Jeotgalibacillus aurantiacus: one gene and its partner. The protein of the gene in region 2 interacts with the protein of the main gene of each other region in a pairwise test. Links are inferred from orthologs where the notes say so. Each region holds a gene or a part of one and is shown on either strand. Other genes may lie near its edges.

Region 1 (6,705 bases), on a different replicon or contig from region 2:
CCAAGTTGAGAAAATAACAATGACTTGGACCATTTGTAATGCTCCATTGTTTTATGATAGTCCAGATGATCCTGCGTCAGATTAGTAAACACAGCTATATCAAAGTCACATCCGTATAATCTTCCCTGGACCAGCCCATGGGAAGATGCTTCAATGACAACGGTTTTAACACCATCGAGCTTAAAATCATAAAGGGTTTTTTGCAGCAAAAGGCTGTCAGGTGTAGTATTGACAGCGGTTTTTTCCACATCCCCCTGTTTCATATACAACGTTCCAATAATACCTGTTTTCTGGTTAATCTGATCAAACACTGATTGAAGCATGTGTGAAACCGTTGTTTTTCCGTTTGTTCCAGTCACACCGATCATATTCATATAAAAACTCGGATATCCATAATAGGCATTGGCAAGCTGGGCAGCTGCATGTTTTGGAAACCTGACAATAATCTGCGGAATATCAAGACCTAAGTCGGTATCCGTCATAACTGCCACCGCTCCCATTTTTACAGCCTGCTCCGCAAATTCGTTGCCATTTCTATTTTCACCTTTAAGGGCAATAAACAGAGCACCGTCTGTCACTTCACGGTGATGATGACAGATTGAGGCAATCAACGGATCGGAAACCGGTCCTTTACGCTCATAAAACGGCAGACATCCCGCCAGCTCAGAAAGTCTCATTTTTCCAACTCCTCCACCCTTCTTTATTACTGATATTTTACCTTAATTAAAACATAAGTGCTAACTAATCAATCAAGATACACTCTTAAAATGGACCCCTCGGGTAGAGTAACACCCGGTTGCGGGCTCTGCTCCGTTACCTTTTCACCCTGTCCGCTGATTTCAACTTTTAATGGCATCAGCATGCTGTTTAATTCTTTTTTTGTTTTCCCTTTAAGATCAGGTACTTTATACGTTATCGGATCCAGCCAGCGTATTTCTTTCTCCACCTGGACCTTTCTTGGTTCAACGTTTAAAACCGCCAGCGATTCCTCCAGAATCGTACCTACGACCGGGGCTGCCACAACCCCTCCAAACTGAACGGTGTTTTTCGGATGATCAACAGCAAGATAAACGATAATTTCCGGATCATCAGCTGGTGCAAACCCAATAAACGAAACAATATAATTATCTTTAAGATACTTTCCATCTTTTACTTTCTGAGCTGTTCCCGTTTTCCCCCCGACTCTGTAAGAATCAACAAATGCCCCTCGGCCGGTTCCTTGAGCTACTACGGTTTCGAGCGCTTCCCTCACTTTCTTTGATGTTTCCTCTGAAATCACCCTATGCTTCATCTTGACAGGTATTTCTTCTACCATATCACCGCTGCCATCTGTCCATTTTTTTGTAATACCCGGGACTGGCACGATCCCTCCATTTATAGCAGCCGAAACTGCTGTAATTTGCTGAATAGGGGTTACTGCTACACCCTGTCCGAATGCGGTAGTTGCCAGTTCAACAGGACCAACGTTTTCTTCTTTAAACAAAATTCCGTCTGATTCACCTGCAAGGTCCACACCTGTTTTACTGCCAAAACCGAATTTTTTAATATAATCAAACAATACATCTTTGCCCAGTCTGTTACCGAGCTCTATAAAACCGGGGTTACAGGAATTTTGCACCACTTCAAGAAACGATTGCTGTCCGTGTCCTTCCCGTTGCCAGCAGTGAAGATGAGCACCACCGATTTCAACATGTCCGCTGTCAAAGAAGTGCTCATCGAGGAGATCCACTTTCCCTTCCTCAAGGGCCGCTGCCAGGGTAATGATTTTAAAAGTTGAACCCGGTTCATATGTACTCCAGATCGGAAGAACTCGATTATATACTTCTGGCTTTACTTTCTGGTATTCATTTGGATGAAAATCCGGTCGCCCGGCAATCGCCAGAATCTCTCCGGTTTTGGGATTCATGGCAATTGCAATAATCTGATCCGGGTCATATTTTTCCTGCGCATTATTCAATTCTCTCTCCACAATTTTTTGAACACGCAGATCAATTGTTAAATGCAGGTCATTCCCCGGGGAAGCTTTTTTGAAGGTTGATGGCATATCACTCATCTCTTTACCCTTAGCATCTGTAAAGAGTTCAACTGCTCCCTGCTGTCCATAAAGTTTTTCGTCATGAATAAGCTCAAGACCTGACAACCCTCTGTTATCTACCCCGATAAATCCAAGAACGTGCGCCAGCGTCTTTCCCTGAGGATAGAAACGCTTATAATCATCCGCAATGTAGACGCCTGTGAGAGATGCCTCTTCAATTTTCCGTACCTGTTGAAAACTGAGCTTTCTTCCCTCCGGATGCAGCTTCTCTATGGAACTTTTCCGATTAACAAATTCCTCAGCTTTTTCGATGGAAATATTCAAAACTTCGCTTAGTAATAATGCCGTCTTTTTCCGGTCTTCTATTTGTCTCGGAATAATAAACAAACTTGGGGCAAGCTGATTAATGACAATCTCTTCTCCATGACGATCAAAGATCCGCCCTCTTTCCGGTTCCATAGGCAGTTCTCTGCTCCAGCTTTCAATCGCTTTTTCATATAATTCATCGTGCAGGAATACTTGTACATAAAGTAACCTGACAGCCATAATCAGCACTGCCATACTGACGAGCAGAAGACTGATAACCAGCCTTTTCTTAATGGTTCTGACTGGGGGTTTCACCTGATCCCTCCTGTAAATCATGATGCATTCATTGTATGTTTCGAAATTTAGGAACATACAGGAATCTTTCGAGGAGCATGTTTTATAAATATAAAATCAGGCAGGACTTCCCCTTCGCTTTCCTTTGTCTCACTGCGGCGACTAACCTCTTGAGGCTATAAGTCAAGGATGAACGCGGGGGGAAGGTCAGCTGCGTTTTCATCTTCAACTTATGCTTACCGCGGCTGGACGAGTCGTCTCCGCTTTTCTGCAGCCGGACAGTGAACAGCTAAGTAGCTTTAAATGCCAACTGATGGTTAGCTGTTTTTCAATCGCACCGGGGGGATTCCTCCGCTTCTAAGTCAGCTTTTTGAGGATATGAAGGAATTTTGAATATCCTGATTGATGAATCGATCAGGATAAACGCAAAAAGAAAAACCCCCAATTTGGAGGTTTCACTTTGTATAACATTACCAGTTTACTTTAATACGTCTGGTTAAGTTTTAATCCTGCACATCTCCCGTTTCACTGTCAGGAGATTCAGTCTGCTGCTGTGTTCTGGTTCTTGCTTCTGATGGTGTTTCAAATTGAACGGACAATGGTTCCTGCCCGTTGATCACTGCCCCTGGCGTTAAGTTTTGCTGTACCGCATAGCCTGAGCCTGTCATATCGAGTTTCAGACCTGCAAGAGATGCAGCTTCTACAACGTCACGGACTGACCATCCGGTAAAATCGGGAACCGTCAGTTCACCATCAGCGAGCAGTGTGATTCTTTCACCAGCCATCAGCTGCCCTGTTTTAACGGATTGATTTTCAACAGTTGAGCCGTTTCCAATGACTGTCACACGAAGTCCCTGCTGTTCGAGTTCATCTTGTGCTCTATCAGCGGGTTGACCGGTGTAGTCTTTGATTTCAACAGGATCAGCTGCCTCACCCTCTGCCGGCTGAATGTTCATATATTTTAAGCTGTTCAGCATAACCGGATTCCAGACCTTGGATACTATCATTGATCCTGTTTCAGTGTTAGCCATTGTCGGCTGCTGAACTCCGACATACACAATCAACTCAGGATCATCTGCTGGTGCCATGCCGATAAATGAAAACATATAATTTTCACGCCCGGTCATATATCCACCATTTGAAGGATCAGGTATCTGGGCTGTTCCGGATTTTCCTGCTACATCATATCCCGGGAGTGCAAAGGGCTGACCCGTTCCGGTTTCACTCGTAACAGTAGACTGAAGATATCCCCGTACTTTTTCAGCTGTCTCTGCTGAAACAGGCTTTCCGGTTTCCTCAGGCTTACCTTCATAGACCGCCTCTCCTGTTTCAGGATTTACCACTTTATCAAGTACATAAGGCCTCTTCATTGTACCGTCTCCGGCAATGGCAGTTTCAGCCTGAATCATCTGAAGCGGCGTAACAGTTGTACCCTGACCATAAGAGGTTGTTACCTTTTCAATCGGGTAGTTATAAAGAATGTTACCCGGTGCTTCGTTTGGCAAATCAATGCCTGTCTCCTTACCAAATCCGAAGTTTTCAATATGTTTTCTGAACGCTTCCGGTCCCATTTTTTCAAGCAGATAGGCAACAGCTGTGTTAGAAGACCGTTCAAAGCCTTCAAGGAAGCTGATCGTTCCCCAGCCTTGACCGCCATTATGGTCACGGATCGGAACGCCATTCACATCATAGGTTCCGGATGGGTACGTTTCATTCGGATTAAAAACACCCTCTTCAATGGCTGCTGCCAGTGTAAATGTTTTAAAGGTAGAGCCGGGCTCATAGGTGCTTTCGACAATCTGATTATACCAGTTGTCACTTAAGCCTTCTCTTGTATCCGGGTTAAATGTGGGACGCTGTGACATCGCAAGGATTTCTCCTGTCTTGGCGTCAGCTACAATCCCAAACATATTTGAAGGTGCATGCTGTTGTTCAACAGTCGTCATCGCATCTTCAAGAAAGGTCTGAATTTTCTTATCTAGGGTTAAATATACATCATGCCCGTTTTGAGCTTTTTTAATGGCTTCATCACTGTCAGGAAGTAAATAACCCCGCCCATCGATTTCAAATTTCAGACTTCCATTTTTTCCTTCAAGGTAATCGTTCAGATTCCGCTCAATACCCATCTGTCCAGTCGTTTTAACTATCCCATCCTCTGTTGTTTCCGGCTGGGCAAAACCGATCAGGTGGGAAGAAAAAATACCGTTCGGATAAAATCTTTTTAGATCCTGAAGAAAAATAATGCCTGGCAGATTTTCGCTTTCAATTTGTTGCTTTACTTCCAGTGGAATGTCTTTGCCTTCAGGTCCAAATTCAACCTGTTTGCGGTCAAGCCTCAGAAATTCAAGTATCTCCGACTGCTCCATATTCAGATATTGTGATAGAACCCGGGCCGTTTTTTCAGGATCCTGAACATGTCTCGGATTTTTTTCGTTTGTTGTGAGCTCTTCATCCAAAACCGCAACAATTTTGTAGGTCTGTGTATCTTCAGCAATCACTTCTCCATTGCGATCAAGAATTCTGCCTCTTTCCGCTTCAAGAATCTGTTCTCGCGCATATTGTGCCTGCGCCTGAGCAGCCAGGTCTCTCCCTTCAGCCTCTCCAGTGATCTGTAACGTCAGAAACCGTGTCATAAGAACAAAAAAGAGAGCACCAAATACTAAAAATAGCAGGTACGCTCCCCAATTTTGTTTTAACTTTTCATAACGGCTCATGGCTGCTGGACAACCTTCACGCTTGATTCATTTAATGTTAAGCCGAGTTCCTTGGCCTTTTCCCAGACACGCTCATATGTACTCATCTGGCTGACTTGAATCGTCAAATCGTTATTAACATTTTCCTGCGCGACAATCGTTGATTCAAGATCCTGAATATCTTTATTTGTGCTGTAGATTTCTGCTTGAACCGTAATAATTTGCAGACTGGCAATACATACAAAAGCTGCAAAAATTACGGCAATCATTTTTTCGCCCAATGTAAAAGCAGAGCTTCTTTTTCTGGTGATCTTGACTTTTTTCACCTGGCCTGTCTGATGCTTATACTCAGACTGCCTTGCAGTATTCACCATTTACGTTTCCCCCATTCAGCATGTTAGTTCTTTTGTGCGATCCGTAATTTTGCAGAGCGGGAACGGTTATTTTTTTCAAGTTCCTCTTCTCCTGCAACGATCGGCTTTCTAGTAATTAAAGATAAGACCGGTTTGTACTCATCCGGTACAACAGGTAATCCGGGAGGCAATTCAGGACCTTGAGCGGCGGATTTAAAGATCGTTTTGCAAATACGATCCTCAAGGGAATGGAATGTTATGACACTGATCCTTCCACCAGGTTTTAAGATCTCAATCGCCTGTTCGAGTGAATCCTCCACTACACCAAGCTCATCGTTCACGGCAATTCTGATTGCCTGAAAAATCCGCTTTGCCGGATGTCCACCCTTTCGTCTTGCCGGGGCCGGAATTCCTTCTTTAATTAATTCGACTAATTCCCCTGTTGTTTCAATGGTTTTTTTCTCTCTAGCCGCCTCGATTTTACGGGCGATCTGTTTTGAAAATTTTTCTTCCCCGTAACGGTAAAAAATGCGGACAAGATCTTCAAATGACCATTCGTTCACGACTTCTTTCGCTGTTAAACCGGCTGACTGATCCATTCTCATATCAAGTGGTGCGTCGTGGTGATAGCTGAATCCTCTTTCCGGTGTATCCAGCTGCGGAGATGAAACACCCAGGTCATATAAAATGCCATCGACCTGTTCGATCCCGCGGGCATTCAGTTCTTCCTTCAGAAACCTGAAGTTCGAGCGGATAAAGGTTACCTGTCCTTCATAATTCTTTAATTTTTCTCTGGCATAATCGATCGCCGTCTGATCCTGGTCAAAACAGAATAAGTGTCCTTCTTTTGATAATTGAGACAAAAGATATTCACTGTGTCCTGCTCCACCAAGCGTGCAGTCAACATAAATGCCATCGGGTTTAATAGCCAACCCGTCAACCGTTTCTTTTAAAAGGACAGTTGTGTGATCAAACATTCCATACACCTCAACGCTTTCTACAAATCAAAGTCAATTAAATTTTC
Region 2 (16,198 bases):
ATAGTTTTGCTCACTGTTAAAGTCACGTCCGAGGAATACCTGTCCCTGCGACTGACCGAACTGAAGTGGTCCAAGCTTATCACTCATACCGAATTCCGTTACCATTCGGCGGGCAATTCCCGTCGCACGCTGGAAGTCATTGTGAGCACCTGTTGATACTTCACCAAAGATAATATCCTCAGCTACACGTCCGCCAAGCAGACCTGTGATCTTATCAAGAAGCTCAGGTTTTGTCATAAAGTAGCGGTCCTCTTTCGGAAGCATAACGGCGTAACCGCCTGCCTGACCACGAGGTACGATCGTTACTTTGTGAACCATATCGGCTTCATCAAGCACAACCCCGATGACGGTATGTCCTGCTTCGTGGAACGCCACAATCTTTCTCTCTTTTTGAGAGATGACACGGCTCTTCTTGGCAGGACCCGCAATAACGCGGTCTGTTGCTTCATCGATATCGCCCATATCGATCAGCTTCTTGTCCTGACGGGCAGCAACAAGCGCCGCTTCGTTCAGAAGATTTTCAAGATCAGCACCTGAGAATCCAGGTGTACGCTGAGCGATGGCTTTCAGGTCGATATTGTCAGAAAGCGGCTTGTTTCTAGCATGTACCTTAAGTACAGCTTCACGACCCGTAACATCCGGGCGATCTACGGTAATCTGACGGTCAAAACGTCCTGGACGAAGAAGTGCCGGGTCAAGAATATCCGGTCTGTTCGTTGCGGCAATCATGATGATTCCTTCGTTGCCTGCAAATCCATCCATTTCAACAAGAAGCTGGTTCAGCGTCTGCTCACGCTCATCGTGACCTCCGCCAAGTCCTGCTCCACGCTGACGTCCGACTGCGTCAATCTCATCGATAAAGATGATACATGGTGCGTTTTTCTTTGCATTTTCAAATAAATCACGTACACGTGATGCCCCGACCCCTACAAACATCTCAACGAAGTCTGATCCGGAGATCGAGAAGAATGGAACGCCGGCTTCTCCTGCCGCAGCACGCGCTAGAAGCGTTTTACCGGTTCCAGGCGGTCCGACAAGCAGAATCCCTTTTGGAATACGTGCGCCAACGTCTGTAAATTTGCGTGGATCTTTCAGGAAGTCTACAACTTCGACAAGCTCCTGCTTCTCTTCGTCTGCTCCTGCCACGTCTTTGAAACGAACCTTTTTCTTCTCTTCTGTATAAAGCTTCGCCTTACTCTTACCAAAGTTCATGACACGGCCACCGCCGCCACCCTGAGCCTGGTTCAGAAGGAAGAAGAATAAAATAAAGATAATGACGAACGGAATAATCGTCGTCAGAAACGTTACCCATCCGCTTGTCTCAGGTGCAGGAAGAACATTCACTTCTGTGCTGTTCTGCTGTGCTACCTCATCAATGGTTTCAAGTGTCGTGCTTTCAAACGGGATGTTTGTAAGGAAGTATTCTTCCTCTGCATATCCGTCAAGCTGCCCGCGAACATTATATACATTGCGGTCAGGCTGAATTTCAATTTCAGTTACATCTCCGCCTTCAAGAGCGTTGATAAATTCACCATATGTGAGTTCCTGGTTTGGCTGGTTTCCGTTATTAAAAAACCCAATAATCCCGATAATTACCAGGAAAATGATTAAATAAAAGATCGTATTACGAAATATCCGGTTCATCCCTTACCTCCTCCCACGGTCAAAGAAACTAATAACAATATTATCATAGTAAAAGAAAACGTGACAACCAATAAGCCTGCTTCAAACGCGCTCTGGTGCGCGTTTCGATTATTCTTCCGAATTCGTATAAATCTCAGGCTTTAACACACCGATATATGGGAGGTTCCGGTAACGTTCCGCATAATCCAGTCCGTATCCGACAACAAATTCATCCGGGACAATAAATCCAACATAATCAGCTTTAATATCTGCTTTACGGCCTGATGGCTTATCAAGCAGTGTCACAATTTTGATTGATTTTGCTTTACGGTATTTGAACAGATCCACCAGGTAGTGAAGTGTCAGACCGCTGTCAATAATATCTTCCAGGATTAAAATATCGCGTCCCTCAACTTTAGTGTTCAGGTCCTTAATGATCTTTACTTCACCTGAAGAAACAGTAGAGTTTCCGTAGCTTGAAACATCCATAAAATCCATCTCAAGGTAAACGTCCATACGCTTAATCAGGTCAGCCATAAACGGCATTGCGCCTTTTAATACGCCAATTGCCAGCGGATATTTATCCTGATACTCTTCTGTCAGCTCCGCACCAAGTTCTTTAATCTTGTCCTGAAGCTGCTCTTCTGTGTACAATACTTTCTCGATATCTTTATTTAACACGACCAATGTCCTCCTAAAAGATCCTAATAATAGATTAACGTATATGCAGCCGGCTCACCGTTCTCTTTCGACAGAGTACGCTTGCGAAGGGCCGGGACCCAAAGTATGGTTCCCTGAGAATCTGTGACGATCGGCCACACATCACGAAGGGGAAGCGGTACTTTACAGTCAATAAATACACGCGTTATCTTCTTCGATCCATTCCCGTCCGGCAGCTGAATTCTGTCTCCCGTTTTCCGGGTCCGAACCGTCAGCGGCCAGTGTACCGGTTCATCTATGTGATAAACATCACGAACCGAAATGGCAGGATGAACCGCTCCTTCCAGGCATTCAATTGTGCCGTCCGGAAGCTCCACCCGTTCTCCAGGCCTGATCACCATCTCGTATCCACCCTCTTCCAGTTCCCTATGTGAAGAAAACTGAAACGTCACGTCAGCATAAGACCGCGTGACTGTGAGCTTTTCCGGAAGATGAATCTGACCGGATGGATGAGGCTGTTCAATCAGCTGAAGAACCGCGCGAACATGCGCAGAAGATAAGGCTGTAGGTACTTTTGCATACAGATAATTTAATATTAGATGAATCACCCTTCTTTGTAAAGGAGGAGCCAAATCGGTAAAAGCAGTTAAATGAAGCACCAGCACCTCTTCATTTTGCCTGGTGACAACTTGATCAAACGCCTCTGTTGCCTGCTTCAAAAGAAACGCCTCATCCTCAGAAACCTCTTCAGTAAAGCGTCGAAAAGCATCATGGACAGATGGATTTTCTTTTTTTAACAAAGGCAGAAGATGGTTCCGGATCCGGTTTCTCGCATATGAATCCGTCGCGTTGGTCGGATCGATTTTTGGCGTCAGGTGATGTTGTTCACAATATTGTTCGATCTCTGATTTAGTGACAGCAAGAAACGGGCGGATCATCACACCCGAGCCAAACGGACGGCTTGGCGGTATGCCTGCCACGCCCTTTAATGTTGTCCCCCTGGTCAGTCGGAACAGCACCGTTTCAATCTGATCATCTGCATGATGACCAAGTAAGAGTACAGTCAGATTTCTTTTTTTCATGATGTCTTTAAAAAATGCATAACGCACATGCCGGGCTGCCGCCTGTGTCCCTCCCCCTGTCTCTGCCATGTGCTTTTTGACATCGGCTCTCAGGGAATGAAAGGGAATCTGGTGCGCGTGGCAATAGGCTTGAACAAATGCCAGGTCTTCATCCGCACTGTCCCGCAGGCCGTGATGCACATGGGCAACCTCCACTTTTTCCGGCCATGGGCTGTGCTGAAAAAAATGCAGCAGCGCAAGTGAATCCGGTCCACCCGATACGGCAATCAGCAGCCGCTCGTGTTCTATCGGGAAATGCTGATCCCGGCAATAACGATTAATTTTCGCGGTAAAATCGCTCATGTCTTGATCCTTCCCATCCTTTACAGTTACTTATCAGTATACAGGATGTGATCAGACATGTAGAATCATACCTCTATCCGGCGTTTCGCTTGAGCGGAATGGCAGCCCATTTCGGTACCTGATGATCAATCTTAATGGCCGCCACCGTCATATCATCTTCAATCGAGCCGCCTGATGACCGGACTGCCGCCTCCATGATGAGATCCGCTGCCGTCTGCGGATCATCCACCGTCAGTTCTGATATTTGACGGCGCAGCCACCTTTCTGGATTTTCGATCGTCCGTAAACCGTCCATGACGCCATCACTGACCATAAATAATAAATCGCCTGCCTTCAACTGATCCTCCAGTACATCCATTTCCATCTCCCTGAAAAAGCCGAGCGGCAAATTGCCCGCTTCAATCATCTTTATTTGTTTCCCACGCTTAATATAACTCGGAACAGAACCAACCTTTAAAAACTTGGCTTTTGCGTTTTGCAGATCAATCATGACGAGATCCACCGTGGAATAAGCATCATTCGTCCGCTTCACAGTCAAGATTGAATTGACTGATTTAATCGCCAGCTCCTCGTCAATACCTGCCTTCAGCATTTGCTGCAAAAGCCCGATTGTCTCTTCGCTTTCCCTTTTCGCCTTCTCACCATTACCCATCCCGTCACTGATCGCAACGGCATACTTCCCTTCATTTAACGGAACGGCCGTGTAACTGTCTCCTGACACCAGTCCTCCCCTGAAAGCAGCATGCGCGACGCCTACATTGACGTGAAATGCCTTTGCAGAACGGTACGTTGCAACGGTTCCTTCGTACGGTGAAGGCAGATCCGTTTTCTTATAAACGATAATGGTTTCTTTTAAAATAGAAGAAAGCATCGGCGCAATCAGCTTTTCACATTCCCCGTGCTCCTCTTTAAACGGCAGCATAATATCCAGGTCCACCTTCCCGTATTCCAGACAGTGAATCTCCACATGCTCCGCCTGAATGCCATAGCCCTGCAGCTCCTTCTTAATGGATTCCTCCTGTCCATCATGCTTTTGTATTTCACGCTGAAGCTCAGAAGCAAAGTCCTTCATCACATCCGACAGCCCGGACAGCTGTCTGGCCACAAACTGACTGCCCTCTTTCAGCTGTTCTTTCATCTGATCCTGTAAATGTAGATTCATCTGTTCATCCTCAAATTCCTTTTTCACCTGTTCAGATTTTACACAAAGTGACTCCCAGCCTTTATTGTCATTGTCCCTGTAGACGAGATCAGTCATCCATTCATACGTCCGGTCAAACTGGGACGCCCAGCAGAATTCTTTTTTGAAACACTGCTGGCACGTCCGGGCGGTCACTTTACTGATCATATAATCTGCTTCCGTCTGCGGATCCTCAGGCAGCGTCTCTTTGCACGAAAAGCTTTTTGACAGCTCGGCAAACATATCCGAAAACCGTTCCACCTTTTCAGCGGTCGCATCACGGACATTCAGGGCATACCGCTGCTGTTCTTCTATGTATTCATCGGATCCCGGAACGTGCCGGGCGATCGCCGTGATCCACTTTTTAGGCGTGACAAATAGCAATAGAGCCGTAACGGCAGACTCATACAACGACGCCTCAAGACGCAGTGTGTCCCCAATCATTAACCCGGTTAAAAGGGTGGCAAGCATCAGCCCGAGCGACACCCCCATCGCTCTACCTGATTTCAGGAGTCCTCCAAGTAAACCGGCCACAGCCAGCAGCGCCACTTCAGGCATATGGGCAAACGAAGACAAACAGAAGATCAGTCCCGTCACCACACCTGCGGTTGAGCCAACGAGCGCACCAGCAGCCAGTGCTGCAACGACCACTAAATAACGGGTCATCATATGGCTTACGGCAAACTCCCCTACCATCCAGCCGGTTAAACCAACAGCGATCGAGGCGGCGAATACAGCCAGCGCCACAAGCTCCTCATGTGTATAGGCCGCCTTCCTCCCCTTTTTTATAATGGTAAAGCTCTGCATAAAGATGAGTGCAAGCACCCCCGCAGCTAAAGCCTCAAGGGAAATCATCACCCCATCCACCCAGGTGAGCGGACCGCTCGTGAGGAGATAAATGGACTTTGCAACGGCCAACACCCCAGCCGCTGCCCCTGCCAGCACAAAACGCTGACGAAGCCTGTTTTTCAAAACAGCAGCTGTCATCCTGAACAATACGAGTGCGCCCGCCGTATACAAACCCATTTGCGGACTTAATGTAGAAGCACCTAAAATCAGACCAAGAAACACGGCAGCCGTCCGGCTTTTCTGAAAAAGCAGCACCACTGCGAAAAAAGGAAGCGCAAAAGGAGTGAACTGTGACATCACCACGGCCCGTCCAAGCATCAGACTGATGAGAATATGGACGGCTCCTTTCTCATAAAACCAGACAGCTAGTTTGCGGATTGCAAGCTCAGGCTGCCATTTTGCTTGCTTACGGGAACGGGCGAGTGACAGGGCGGTGGTCAGTTCGAAATTTGCTTCATGTACATTGGTCATTAATTTGTCCACTCCTCACATGATCTTTGCGGATTATTATAGAAGGAACATACATGGAGAGTTTGTCATAATGACAGAGGAGAACCTAAAAAGTGTTCGACGGATTCTTTACGTTCATGTGTGTATCAGACGGCACCTGAAACAATCCGACAAAGTTCAAAAAAATCATTGACACTTCTTTAGAGGCTATGTATTATATATCTTGTGCCTCATTTGAACGCACAGCATTTTCTAACATACGGCGGCGTAGCTCAGCTGGCTAGAGCGTACGGTTCATACCCGTGAGGTCGGGGGTTCGATCCCCTCTGCCGCCACCATAAGAGGCCCGTTGGTCAAGTGGTTAAGACACCGCCCTTTCACGGCGGTAACACGGGTTCGAATCCCGTACGGGTCATAATGGAAACACGATTCTCTGTTGAGGATCGTGTTTTTTTGTATCAATCGGACCGCACCCCATGCTTCACTGGCAGCGAAGCATGGGGTGTGGTCCCTTAATATTAACTTATGATTATTTTGTTAAAAGAGGACGGGCTTGGGGCATCCTACGCTTTCCGTGGCCGGGCGGTGAACCCGCTGTGCTTCGCACATCGGTTTCACCTGTCCCTTTCCGCCACAGGAGTCTTCGGATGCCCCAAGCCCTCGGTTGATTATATTTGTTTTTTAAGAGCCAGTCGTTGTTCTTCTGTTTAATTACATAAGGTATGACGCGAAATAGAAAGGTTGGTCAGGCGGGAAAGTATCGCGTCAAATAAAGGGTTTTGAGTTTCAGGATCACTTTGGCGAAGAGAAAAGTGGCTCTGTTTGGACACTCCCCCCTGAAAGCATCTGTTTTTCCGCACCAAAAAAGCACCCGGCTTTGGTGCCGCGCGCTTATGTGTCAGCTGAGCCGTTTTTGATCGGAAGGTGAATCCAGCAGGTGCCTTTTGTCGAGTTCAAGGCGAAGCTTTTCTGTTTCGAGGAGAAAATTCTCATGTTTCAGCTTCTCAAGCTCGAGCTGCTTGTCTATCGATGCGTTTTTCAGCTTCGCAAGGTTTTGAAAGTGATTGGTGATAATGCCTGCAAGCGGAATTGAGAAAATCATAATGATTGTAACCAGACCTGTCAATGTGCCTCACCCTTTCTTTCCCTCATTCTACCATACCGATTTTAATCAACGGCTGCTTTTTTCAGCGAGCTGTTTCATATGATGTTCATCATGCTCTGCGAATCCTGTGATGTATTCCTCTAACGTCATCTCGTATTTTCCAATAGTAAAACGGGTACGCCACTGCTCTTCACTGAAGGTTTTGGCCTTCTTGATTAACGCCTCGCGCTGCGTCACTGCTTCCTCAATGACCTCCTTCTGACTGATTCCGCTATGCGCAGTGTTCCAGGCTTTTTGGTTAAAGCTTTGAAAATCCGGATATCGTGATAGCGCTGCGCCTTCTTTTGCAAAAGGAATTCTTTCTTCTAGGCTGTAACGGTCCCAGGCACCCAGGTGGGATACGATCGCCGCAACAGACCATTTGCCTTCAGCAAGCGGAGAGAAAAATGCGTCCTTGTCCATTACATTCAGCTGATTCAGCCAGTGCAGGTACGTTTCATTGTGCACAAACCATTCTTTTTTGTTCATGAATACGATCCTCCTTATGATTCCTCCTCTTGTATTACGACAGGAAGCAGGAGAATTCCTTTACCTGAAACCTTTTCAAGCTGGACAAAAGAAAAAAGACTGCTAATATCAGCAGTCTTCCATTTATCTCAGATCAATATGTTGAATGCCTGTAAAATCTGTTTTCGGCAGCTATTAACCTTTTTTCGCTCCGCGACCACCGCGTTTTGATTCTGTGTGGCGCTTCAGAGAAGTCAGACGGTCTTCACTATCTTTTAGGAAACGAGCCATTTTTTGCTCGAAAGACTCACCGCGTGGCGGTCCACCTGCATTGCCTCCGCGACCACCGCGATCTCCGCGATCGTTGTTACGGTTAGGACGTGGACGGTATTGCTGCTGGGACTGCTGTGGCTGATCTTTCGCTTTGCGGATGGATAAGCCGATTTTGCCATCGCTTTCCACGTTCAAGACCTTCACTTCTACTTCGTCACCTACTGTTAAGTGATCGTTAATGTCCTTGACGTAATTATCCGCAACCTCACTGATGTGGACAAGCCCTGTTGAACCGCCTGGCAATTCAACGAACGCCCCAAAATTAGTGATCCCTGTCACTTTACCCTTTACTTTGCTGCCTACTTCGATTGACATAAAAAAAATGATCCTCCTTAGAATAGATAAAAAATAGACCTTACTTACCATTATAGCCAACATAAAAAAAGAGTGTCAACATCGTGACACTCGATCGCGCTGTTTTATTTTTTGCTATTCAACAGCGCCGGCGTATTTTTCTATGTTATTCACCGGTGAAGAAAACATGCTATTCCATTATTCAGCGTTCTCTTCATCCGCTTCGGCTGCCTGTTCACCTGCAGGCTGATCCTCCGGAATCGTGAAGATGATCTCTCCGCTGTCAGACAGGAAGTAATCTCTACGCGCGAGCTTCGCTATGTATTCATCATCATTGAGCTTTACAATTTCATTTTTAAGGTTTTCTTCCTGAACCTTGAGTTCGGCTATTTTTTCCTCGAGCTGAGCTTTTTGAGCATTCTTTTCTTCGAGCGCGCTAGCCTGCGAGACCATTGAAGAAATAAGCAATCCGCTTACGATTACCGCAAATACAGCAAAAACGGATAATCGTCGAATCAGTCTCTTTTTGTGCGATTGCCTGTGATGCTCAATCTTTGCCTGTTCAGCAGTATACTGGTTTTCGAGTGATGTGACATTTCTGCGCGGTTTCCCCATAAACAGCTGCTTTCCTCCTTTTTTACGAACCACATTGACTGGACTCTTTGTTATTCCCTATTATATAACAGATTCAGCCACAATTTTATCTTTTTCGCAAAAAATGTACTTTTTTTACGTGAAAATTGGAAAAAAGGTTGAAAGGGCGTGAGTAAAAGGAGGATGACAGCAAGCAAAAATCGACAAATCATCTTTAAAAGGAACCATAACCATCGTACCGGTGCAAAGAGAATCCGCCATGTGAGACGAACCGTTTTCTCGATCAAAACGAGCAGCCGGATCGCCGTTCCCTGAACCGCTTTCCGATAGATCAGAAAGCCAAATATAACCGAAAGAACCATATACAGTCTGAGAGATACACCATTGAGGAAATACATGACAAGAAACACCAAAAGCGCCTGGCAGCACCAGAAGATCACATCCGTGACAAAGTGAACCGGCAAGCGTTTTGACCGGATGATATACCGGTGATACAGCGTCAGGAAAAGCCCGATGACAAAACCGGAACCGGCTAAATAAGCCACTGTGCGAAGCTGCTCTTCGACAATCATCTAAACAGCTTTCCTAGCAGTCCTTTCGAGGGCTCACGGCCGGTCTGATCCAGATACAACAGATCATCAATTTTACCTTTCAGAGATACCTGTCCTTCATCAAGATCCAGGTTAATCATTTGAAGGCCGCTCCCCTTAACCGATAAAAATCCCATGACCGTTTCCAATAAAAACTCTTCGTTATCAAAGCTGTCGAGTTGAAGCACGCCGGAAATCACCAGAACCTCCCGGCCGCTCATACGGACTTCATGCTCTTTCTTCTGCGTTTTACCTTCAGTTGTTGTATATGGCATCGACTGTCACCCCGCTATAGGATTAAAACCATCACTTAGCTCATTGTATGCAGCGGGGCAGCCGGTTATGATTTTATTCTTCGTTGACACGTTCTTCTTTTGTAATGGTATACATCGTCGCCGCTTCTTCTTTTTTCGTTGTTTCAACGAGACGATCCACCGTCAGCGTCACCACACGCTGCCCAAACCGGATCACGAGTTCGTCGCCAGCCTTTACCGTAGCGCTCGCTTTCCCCGGATTTCCGTTAATTGAAATACGGCCCTGATCGGCTACTTCCTTTGCCAGTGTACGCCGTTTAATTAATCTTGATACCTTTAAAAATTTATCTAAACGCATGCGTAATCTCCATCCTTTTATAAACCATGTTTTTTCGCTTCATTCCAGAATTCATCCAGCTCGCCAAGCGTAAACGCCTGAAACGGCTTCCCTGATTCTTTCACCTTATTTTCCACAAAAGAAAACCGGCTGATGAATTTCTGGTTCGCCATTATAAGCGCTTCCTCCGGGAAAATACCGTGGAAACGAGATACATTTACGAGCGCAAATAACACATCGCCAAATTCCTTTAATGCCTCTTCCTTATTACCATTCGCAACTTCTTCCTGAAATTCCTGCCATTCTTCCTCAAATTTATCCCAGGCGTCCGCGTGATCATCCCAGTCAAATCCCGCTTTGGCTGCTTTCTTCTGTATTTCAAACGCTTGAATTAACGCCGGTAGTCCTGTTCCCGCTCCTTCTAAAAGCGAATCAGGCCTCGAACCTTTTTCCTCTGCCTTGATCTCCTGCCAGTTTTTCACGACTTCATCCGCTGTTCCTGCCTCTGTATCAGCAAATACGTGCGGATGGCGGCGGACCATTTTTTCAGCTACAACGGCAATCACATCACGGATAGAAAAGTATCCGTCATCCTCCCCAATCTGCGCATGAAGCATAATCTGAAGGAGTACATCGCCAAGCTCTTCGATCATATGATCAATGTCGCCGCTGTCCACGGCTTCAAGAAACTCATATGTTTCTTCAATCAGATACCGCTTTAGTGATTCATGTGTCTGCTCGCGATCCCATGGACAGCCTTCAGGACTGCGAAGAATCGCAATGATGTCACGGAACTTTTCAAACTCTCCGTACAAAGCTTCTTCCTCTTCAACCGGAGGCACGTACACACTTGTCAGATTGCTGAGCGGCATTCCGTGATCCAGTTCATAAAGAGGTGTTTCAACGATGGACTCCCCTTTTGATCCGGCAGCTGTAATGACTTTAACAAGATGATCATCCGGATAACGCTCCATCAGCGTCAGTTTCACCTCCGAAGCGATAAACGCATCATACACCTGTCCAATGATGACATGCTGCGTGAGCTTTGGCTCGTCACGCTTTAAAGCCGTCCCGTCAAGCAGCTGAAAGCCTTCAACAGGATCAAATCCGGCAGCCGTGAAAAGCGGATCAAGGAAACTTTGTCCACCTTCAATGACGATTGAAATCTCACCGTTTCGATGAAGAGCGAGCAGATTTTGCACCGTCTGTTCAGCTACCAGCGGATGACCGGGCACCGCATAAAGCACCGGACCTGCCTCAGCACGATTTACGAGCTCTTCTGTGATCGCCTCATAGACCGCCTCAAACTGATCATGCGCCTCATACACATAATCGAAGGATTCAAAGGTCAGTCCCTCCTCCTTCAGCTGCGCGAGAACAGGATGATCCTCTGTGCGCACGAGCAGATGAGTGGCTGCTTTCAGCTTTTTATAAATGCCTAGGGGCAGCTGATCCAAGTCACCTGCACCAAGACCAATGACGGTAATTTCATGTGTCATAAACATATCCTCCTATTTCCCTGAACGATAAAACAGCCGGTCCAGTTTACGGCCAAACGGAATCTGGGCTGCTTCTTCTTTTGTAAATAAATCACGTGACCAGCTGACAACAAAAAAGCTCCATGCACCTACTGCCGCTGCTAAAATCGATACCGCCGCTGCAGATAGACGGGAGCCATCCGGCCAGAGCCATAAAAGCCCCTGCACAACAACGGTCATCACAATAAGACCCAACAGCAGTCTCATATAAAACCTTCCTGTCAGTAAAAAGCCGATCTTTGCTCTTAATCTTAATACAGCAGCAACCGTCACCACTAAAATCGCTAATACAGTTGCCGCTGCGGCTCCACCTGTACCAAAAAGCGGCACGAGCCAATCATTAAGAATATATTTTACCGCTACACTGACAGCCGCAAGCCAGGCAATAATATGATAGCTTCCCATTCCCTGTAACACCGCATTTACAGTAAGTGCAATCGAGGCAAACAACACTGCGAGGACATAAAGTGCAAGCACCCTTGACCCCTCATCCGTTTGAAAAAGAAAAGTATTGAGCGGTCTGATAATATTCATTAATCCAATAGAAGCGGCTGCACCAAAAACAATACCCGTTTTTAATGCCAGCGCTGCTTTCTTTTTAACCTCAACGATCCGGTTACGTTCCATATCCGCTGCAATCATCGGCACAACAGCCAGTGACAGGGACGTTGCTGCTACAATCCCGATCTGGATCAGCGGCTGACCGCGATCATAGACCCCTTTTACAGTCTTTGCTTCCTCCGCACTGCCTGTATAGCCTGTGAGCAGCGAATAGACATTCAGCGCATCCATCATCTGATACAAAATCAGCAGCATACTCACCATGCCCATCGCGGTTCCCCGCACAATCAGCGCACGGAAGATGGCGCGATCCCCTTTTTTAAAGGAGAGTGCAAATGACTGACCCTTCAACTGGACACGTCCCAGATACAGCAGCAGTAAAACACCCACTGCCAGCCCGACCGTCGAACCGACCACAGCCCCTTCTCCAATTGTATAGAGCGATGCACCGTGAGCTGTCAGTACAAAGGTGGCCGCTAAAATAATGGTGACACGCACGAGCTGCTCTGTCACCTGCGACACAGCGGACGGGACCATATTATTCTGCGCCTGGAACCAGCCCTTGCCTCCCGCTAGAAACGGCAGCAGCAAAAAAGGCCATGCAGACAGACGGATCAGCGGTTCAAGCATCGGATCTCCCATCCACTCCGCAATCAGCGGTGCACCGAGATACAAAGCCAAAAACCACACCAGACCCGTACCAGCCAAAACAAGCCCCAACAGCTTAAAAATCCGCTCCCGGTCCTCTTCGTGCTCAATTAAAATTCTCGACACCATCACCGGAAAAGCATACGTACATAACGCAATCAACAGGCCATAAAACGGATACACCTGCTGATAAATATAAAAACCGATATCACCGGTCATATTTTGAAACGGTACACGGTAAAGTGCACTCAGTATTTTTGAAATGACGGCTGCAAGCGTCAGCACCGCCGCTCCCTTTACCATTGTCTGAGAAGCATCGGTCATCCGGCCGCCCTCTCTTTCTATTATTGATGTCTTATTATAGCAAAGCGCGGCGGGATTTGTCTTTTGGACGGGGTCTGAGCAGACTGCAGGTGGACAGAAACGGAGACGCGGCTCAGGCGGTTGCGGTCGGTTCGCGGGATTCCATCACTAAGCAGACTTATTCCATCTTTCCGGAATTTTATCCCCTCTTTTGAGAATGTATTTCCTTCGTTTGAAAAAATATTTCCTTCAAAGCGGCTCCGAGGCAAAGGAATCCCCTCATTCACCACCACGATTCATTCTTTCCGGCCTCATGATTCCTTCACTACCAGCCTTTATTCCATCACTCGCCCGAACCCCTTAATTTGCCGCGAAGCAGCCCACCTTCACCTCAGCCATCTAACTCCGCGTCACCCATAAAAAAAGCCCTATCCTCAACCGGATAGGGCTTTTGATCAGCTTTCCATTTGTCTGCCGAGGAAACGGGCGGCGGTTTCGCATACTTTCAGCTCGACTTCTTCAACCGTCTGATCCTTTGACATCACAAAGACGGCACCGATCGGATCACCTGATGCAATGATCGGGGATACGGTGTAAGAAGCGAGCTCCTCTTCCTGGTGTTCGACCAGCTCAACACTTCCCTGTTCATCGTTTAAAACCGTTTTTCGTGCGTCCATCATTTCCTCTACTCTCGGACTGATGCGGCGGTTCAGGAAATCTTTTTTGGATGCACCGGCCACTGCAATAAAGTGATCGCGGTCGCAAATAAGTACCGGCTGCTTTAAGCTGTCATACAGGGATTCAGCGTATTCTTTGGCAAAGGTGCCGAGTTCGCTGATCGGTGAATATTTCTTCAGAACGATTTCCCCGTCGCGATCAACGAAAATCTCCAGCGGGTCACCTTCTCTAATGCGCAGTGTGCGCCTGATTTCTTTTGGAATGACCACACGACCGAGGTCATCGATTCGTCTTACAATTCCCGTAGCTTTCATCATGGCTCTCTCCTTCGTTTACTGGCTGTATGAGAATAGTATCGGGTTAATTCGCCGATTTATACTTTTTTTCTAACGATTCTCAAATAAACCTGTAAAAAAGGGGGTTAAGCTGACTCTTTTAACGTTTCAGGAAGACGGGAAAGGACCTGGTGAACCATCATGAACCAGCTCTCCGGCTTCTGTCCTTTCGTTTTAACGGTGATCTTCAGACGGTTGTTATCAAGCCCAAGACCAACGTGGCGTTTGAACTCATTGGTGATTTCAAATGCTTTTGCCCCGTCAATCCGATTTGTGCCAGCCTGACTGAGCTCAAGCTTGATTTCATCCCTTGTCTGCTGAATGGACTCCAGCCCCACTTCATAACCATATGCTTTAATTTCAGCAATCTGGAAAAGCGTGTGAACTTCATCCGGATAATCTCCGAAGCGGTCAATCATTTCATCCTTCAGCTCCATGACCTCCTGAATCGTTTGCAGACCGCGGAATTTTTTATACATTTCGATTTTCTGATGTCCATCAGGAATGTAGCTTTCCGGAATATAAGCATCCTGCTTCACGTCGAGGTCGATTTCAACCGCTTTCTGCTTTTCTTTTTTCTCCTTGCCTTCGGTTTCAGGAAGCAGATCCTTCCGCTCCTCAATTGCATCTTTAAGCATTTGAGAGTAAAGGTCAAAGCCGACTGAATCAATAAATCCGTGCTGCTGAGCGCCTAAGAGATTACCGGCTCCCCGGATTGTTAAGTCACGCATCGCAATTTTGAATCCGGATCCGAGCTCAGTGAATTCTTTAATCGACTGCAGACGCTGCTCGGCCACCTCTGTGAGCACTTTATCTTTCCGGTAAGTGAAATATGCATAGGCCACGCGGTTTGAACGTCCGACACGACCGCGGAGCTGATACAGCTGGGACAGCCCCATACGGTCTGCATCATGAACAATCAGCGTGTTCACGTTTGGAATATCCACGCCTGTTTCAATGATCGTCGTCGTGACGAGCACATCATATTCGCCCTCTAAAAACTGCAGGATCACAGACTCCAGCTCGTTTTCAGACATTTGACCGTGTGCAATCGCAACCCGTGCATCCGGAACGAGCGAAGCAATTTCATCAGCCTTTTTCGTGATATCCTCAACCCGGTTATAAAGGAAGTACACTTGTCCGTCACGCGCCATTTCACGCTCGATCGCTTCACGGATCAGCGCACCGTTATATTCCATCACATATGTCTGGACCGGGAAACGGTTTTCAGGTGGTGTTTCTATGACAGACAGATCGCGTACGCCAAGCATCGACATGTGTAACGTACGTGGGATTGGCGTTGCTGTTAAAGTCAGTACGTCAATGTTTGTTTTCAACTGCTTAATTTTTTCTTTATGCGTCACACCGAAACGCTGCTCTTCATCAATGATCAGCAGACCGATATCGCGGTATTTGATCGTTTTAGAAAGCAGACGGTGCGTCCCGACAACGATATCAACCGACCCCTGCGCTAACCCCTTGATCGTCTCATCCTGCTGCTTTTTAGAGCGGAAACGGCTTAATAGTCCAACGTTGACAGGGAAATCCTGCATCCGTTCAATCATCGTTTCATAGTGCTGCTGAGCGAGGATCGTCGTTGGCACAAGGATCGCCACCTGCTTGCCATCCATCACTGCTTTGAATGCAGCCCGGATCGCCACTTCAGTTTTTCCGTATCCTACATCACCACATAACAGCCGGTCCATCGGGCGGTCGCGTTCCATGTCTTTTTTGATTTCCTCAATTGAACGCAGCTGATCCTCTGTTTCTGAATAAGGAAAGGCCGCTTCGAAATCCTGCTGTTCTGCTGTATCTGTACTGAAAGCAAACCCTTTTGCCGCTTCACGCTCTGAATAAAGCTTAATCAGGTCATCAGCAATATCTGCGACAGATGATTGAACTTTATTCTTCACGCGCTTCCATTCCGTACCGCCA

Evidence for each region.
Region 1: the proteins of H7968_RS17290 (region 2) and ftsL interact in binary tests that used the Bacillus subtilis proteins (3 or more experiments, as listed by UniProt). The link is inferred for Jeotgalibacillus aurantiacus from one-to-one orthologs.

Annotation. Positions count from the first base shown.
Region 1 is NZ_JACNMS010000002.1:600,550-607,254, forward strand. What follows is about bases 4,025-6,705. They hold ftsL (cell division protein FtsL), read right to left. Parts: upstream 5,703-6,705; coding sequence 5,346-5,702; downstream 4,025-5,345. Other genes in these bases: H7968_RS07810 (penicillin-binding protein), read right to left, coding at 4,025-5,349; rsmH (16S rRNA (cytosine(1402)-N(4))-methyltransferase RsmH), read right to left, coding at 5,726-6,658; mraZ (division/cell wall cluster transcriptional repressor MraZ), read right to left, coding at 6,679-6,705. Outside these bases: H7968_RS07800 (UDP-N-acetylmuramoyl-L-alanyl-D-glutamate--2,6-diaminopimelate ligase), read right to left, coding at 1-677; H7968_RS07805 (stage V sporulation protein D), read right to left, coding at 746-2,656; more of H7968_RS07810, read right to left, coding at 3,139-4,024. UniProt on the Bacillus subtilis protein: Essential cell division protein that may play a structural role. Probably involved in the regulation of the timing of cell division. Also required for sporulation.
Region 2 is NZ_JACNMS010000009.1:10,050-26,247, reverse strand. What follows is about bases 7,349-10,271. They hold H7968_RS17290 (FtsB family cell division protein), read right to left. Parts: upstream 9,074-10,271; coding sequence 8,624-9,073; downstream 7,349-8,623. Other genes in these bases: H7968_RS17270 (bifunctional methyltransferase/pyrophosphohydrolase YabN), read right to left, coding at 10,239-10,271; H7968_RS17275 (RNA-binding S4 domain-containing protein), read right to left, coding at 9,958-10,221; yabP (sporulation protein YabP), read right to left, coding at 9,588-9,884; yabQ (spore cortex biosynthesis protein YabQ), read right to left, coding at 9,091-9,591; H7968_RS17295 (S1 domain-containing RNA-binding protein), read right to left, coding at 7,994-8,446. Also shown: ATP-dependent zinc metalloprotease FtsH, read right to left, coding at 1-1,644; hpt (hypoxanthine phosphoribosyltransferase), read right to left, coding at 1,753-2,304; tRNA lysidine(34) synthetase TilS, read right to left, coding at 2,328-3,707; spoIIE (stage II sporulation protein E), read right to left, coding at 3,781-6,207; H7968_RS17305 (hypothetical protein), read right to left, coding at 7,085-7,312; more of H7968_RS17270, read right to left, coding at 10,272-11,699; H7968_RS17265 (putative polysaccharide biosynthesis protein), read right to left, coding at 11,712-13,271; spoVT (stage V sporulation protein T), read right to left, coding at 13,706-14,242; mfd (transcription-repair coupling factor), read right to left, coding at 14,350-16,198. UniProt on the Bacillus subtilis protein: Required for vegetative and sporulation septum formation. Required for the activation of genes expressed under the control of the sporulation transcription factors sigma F and sigma E.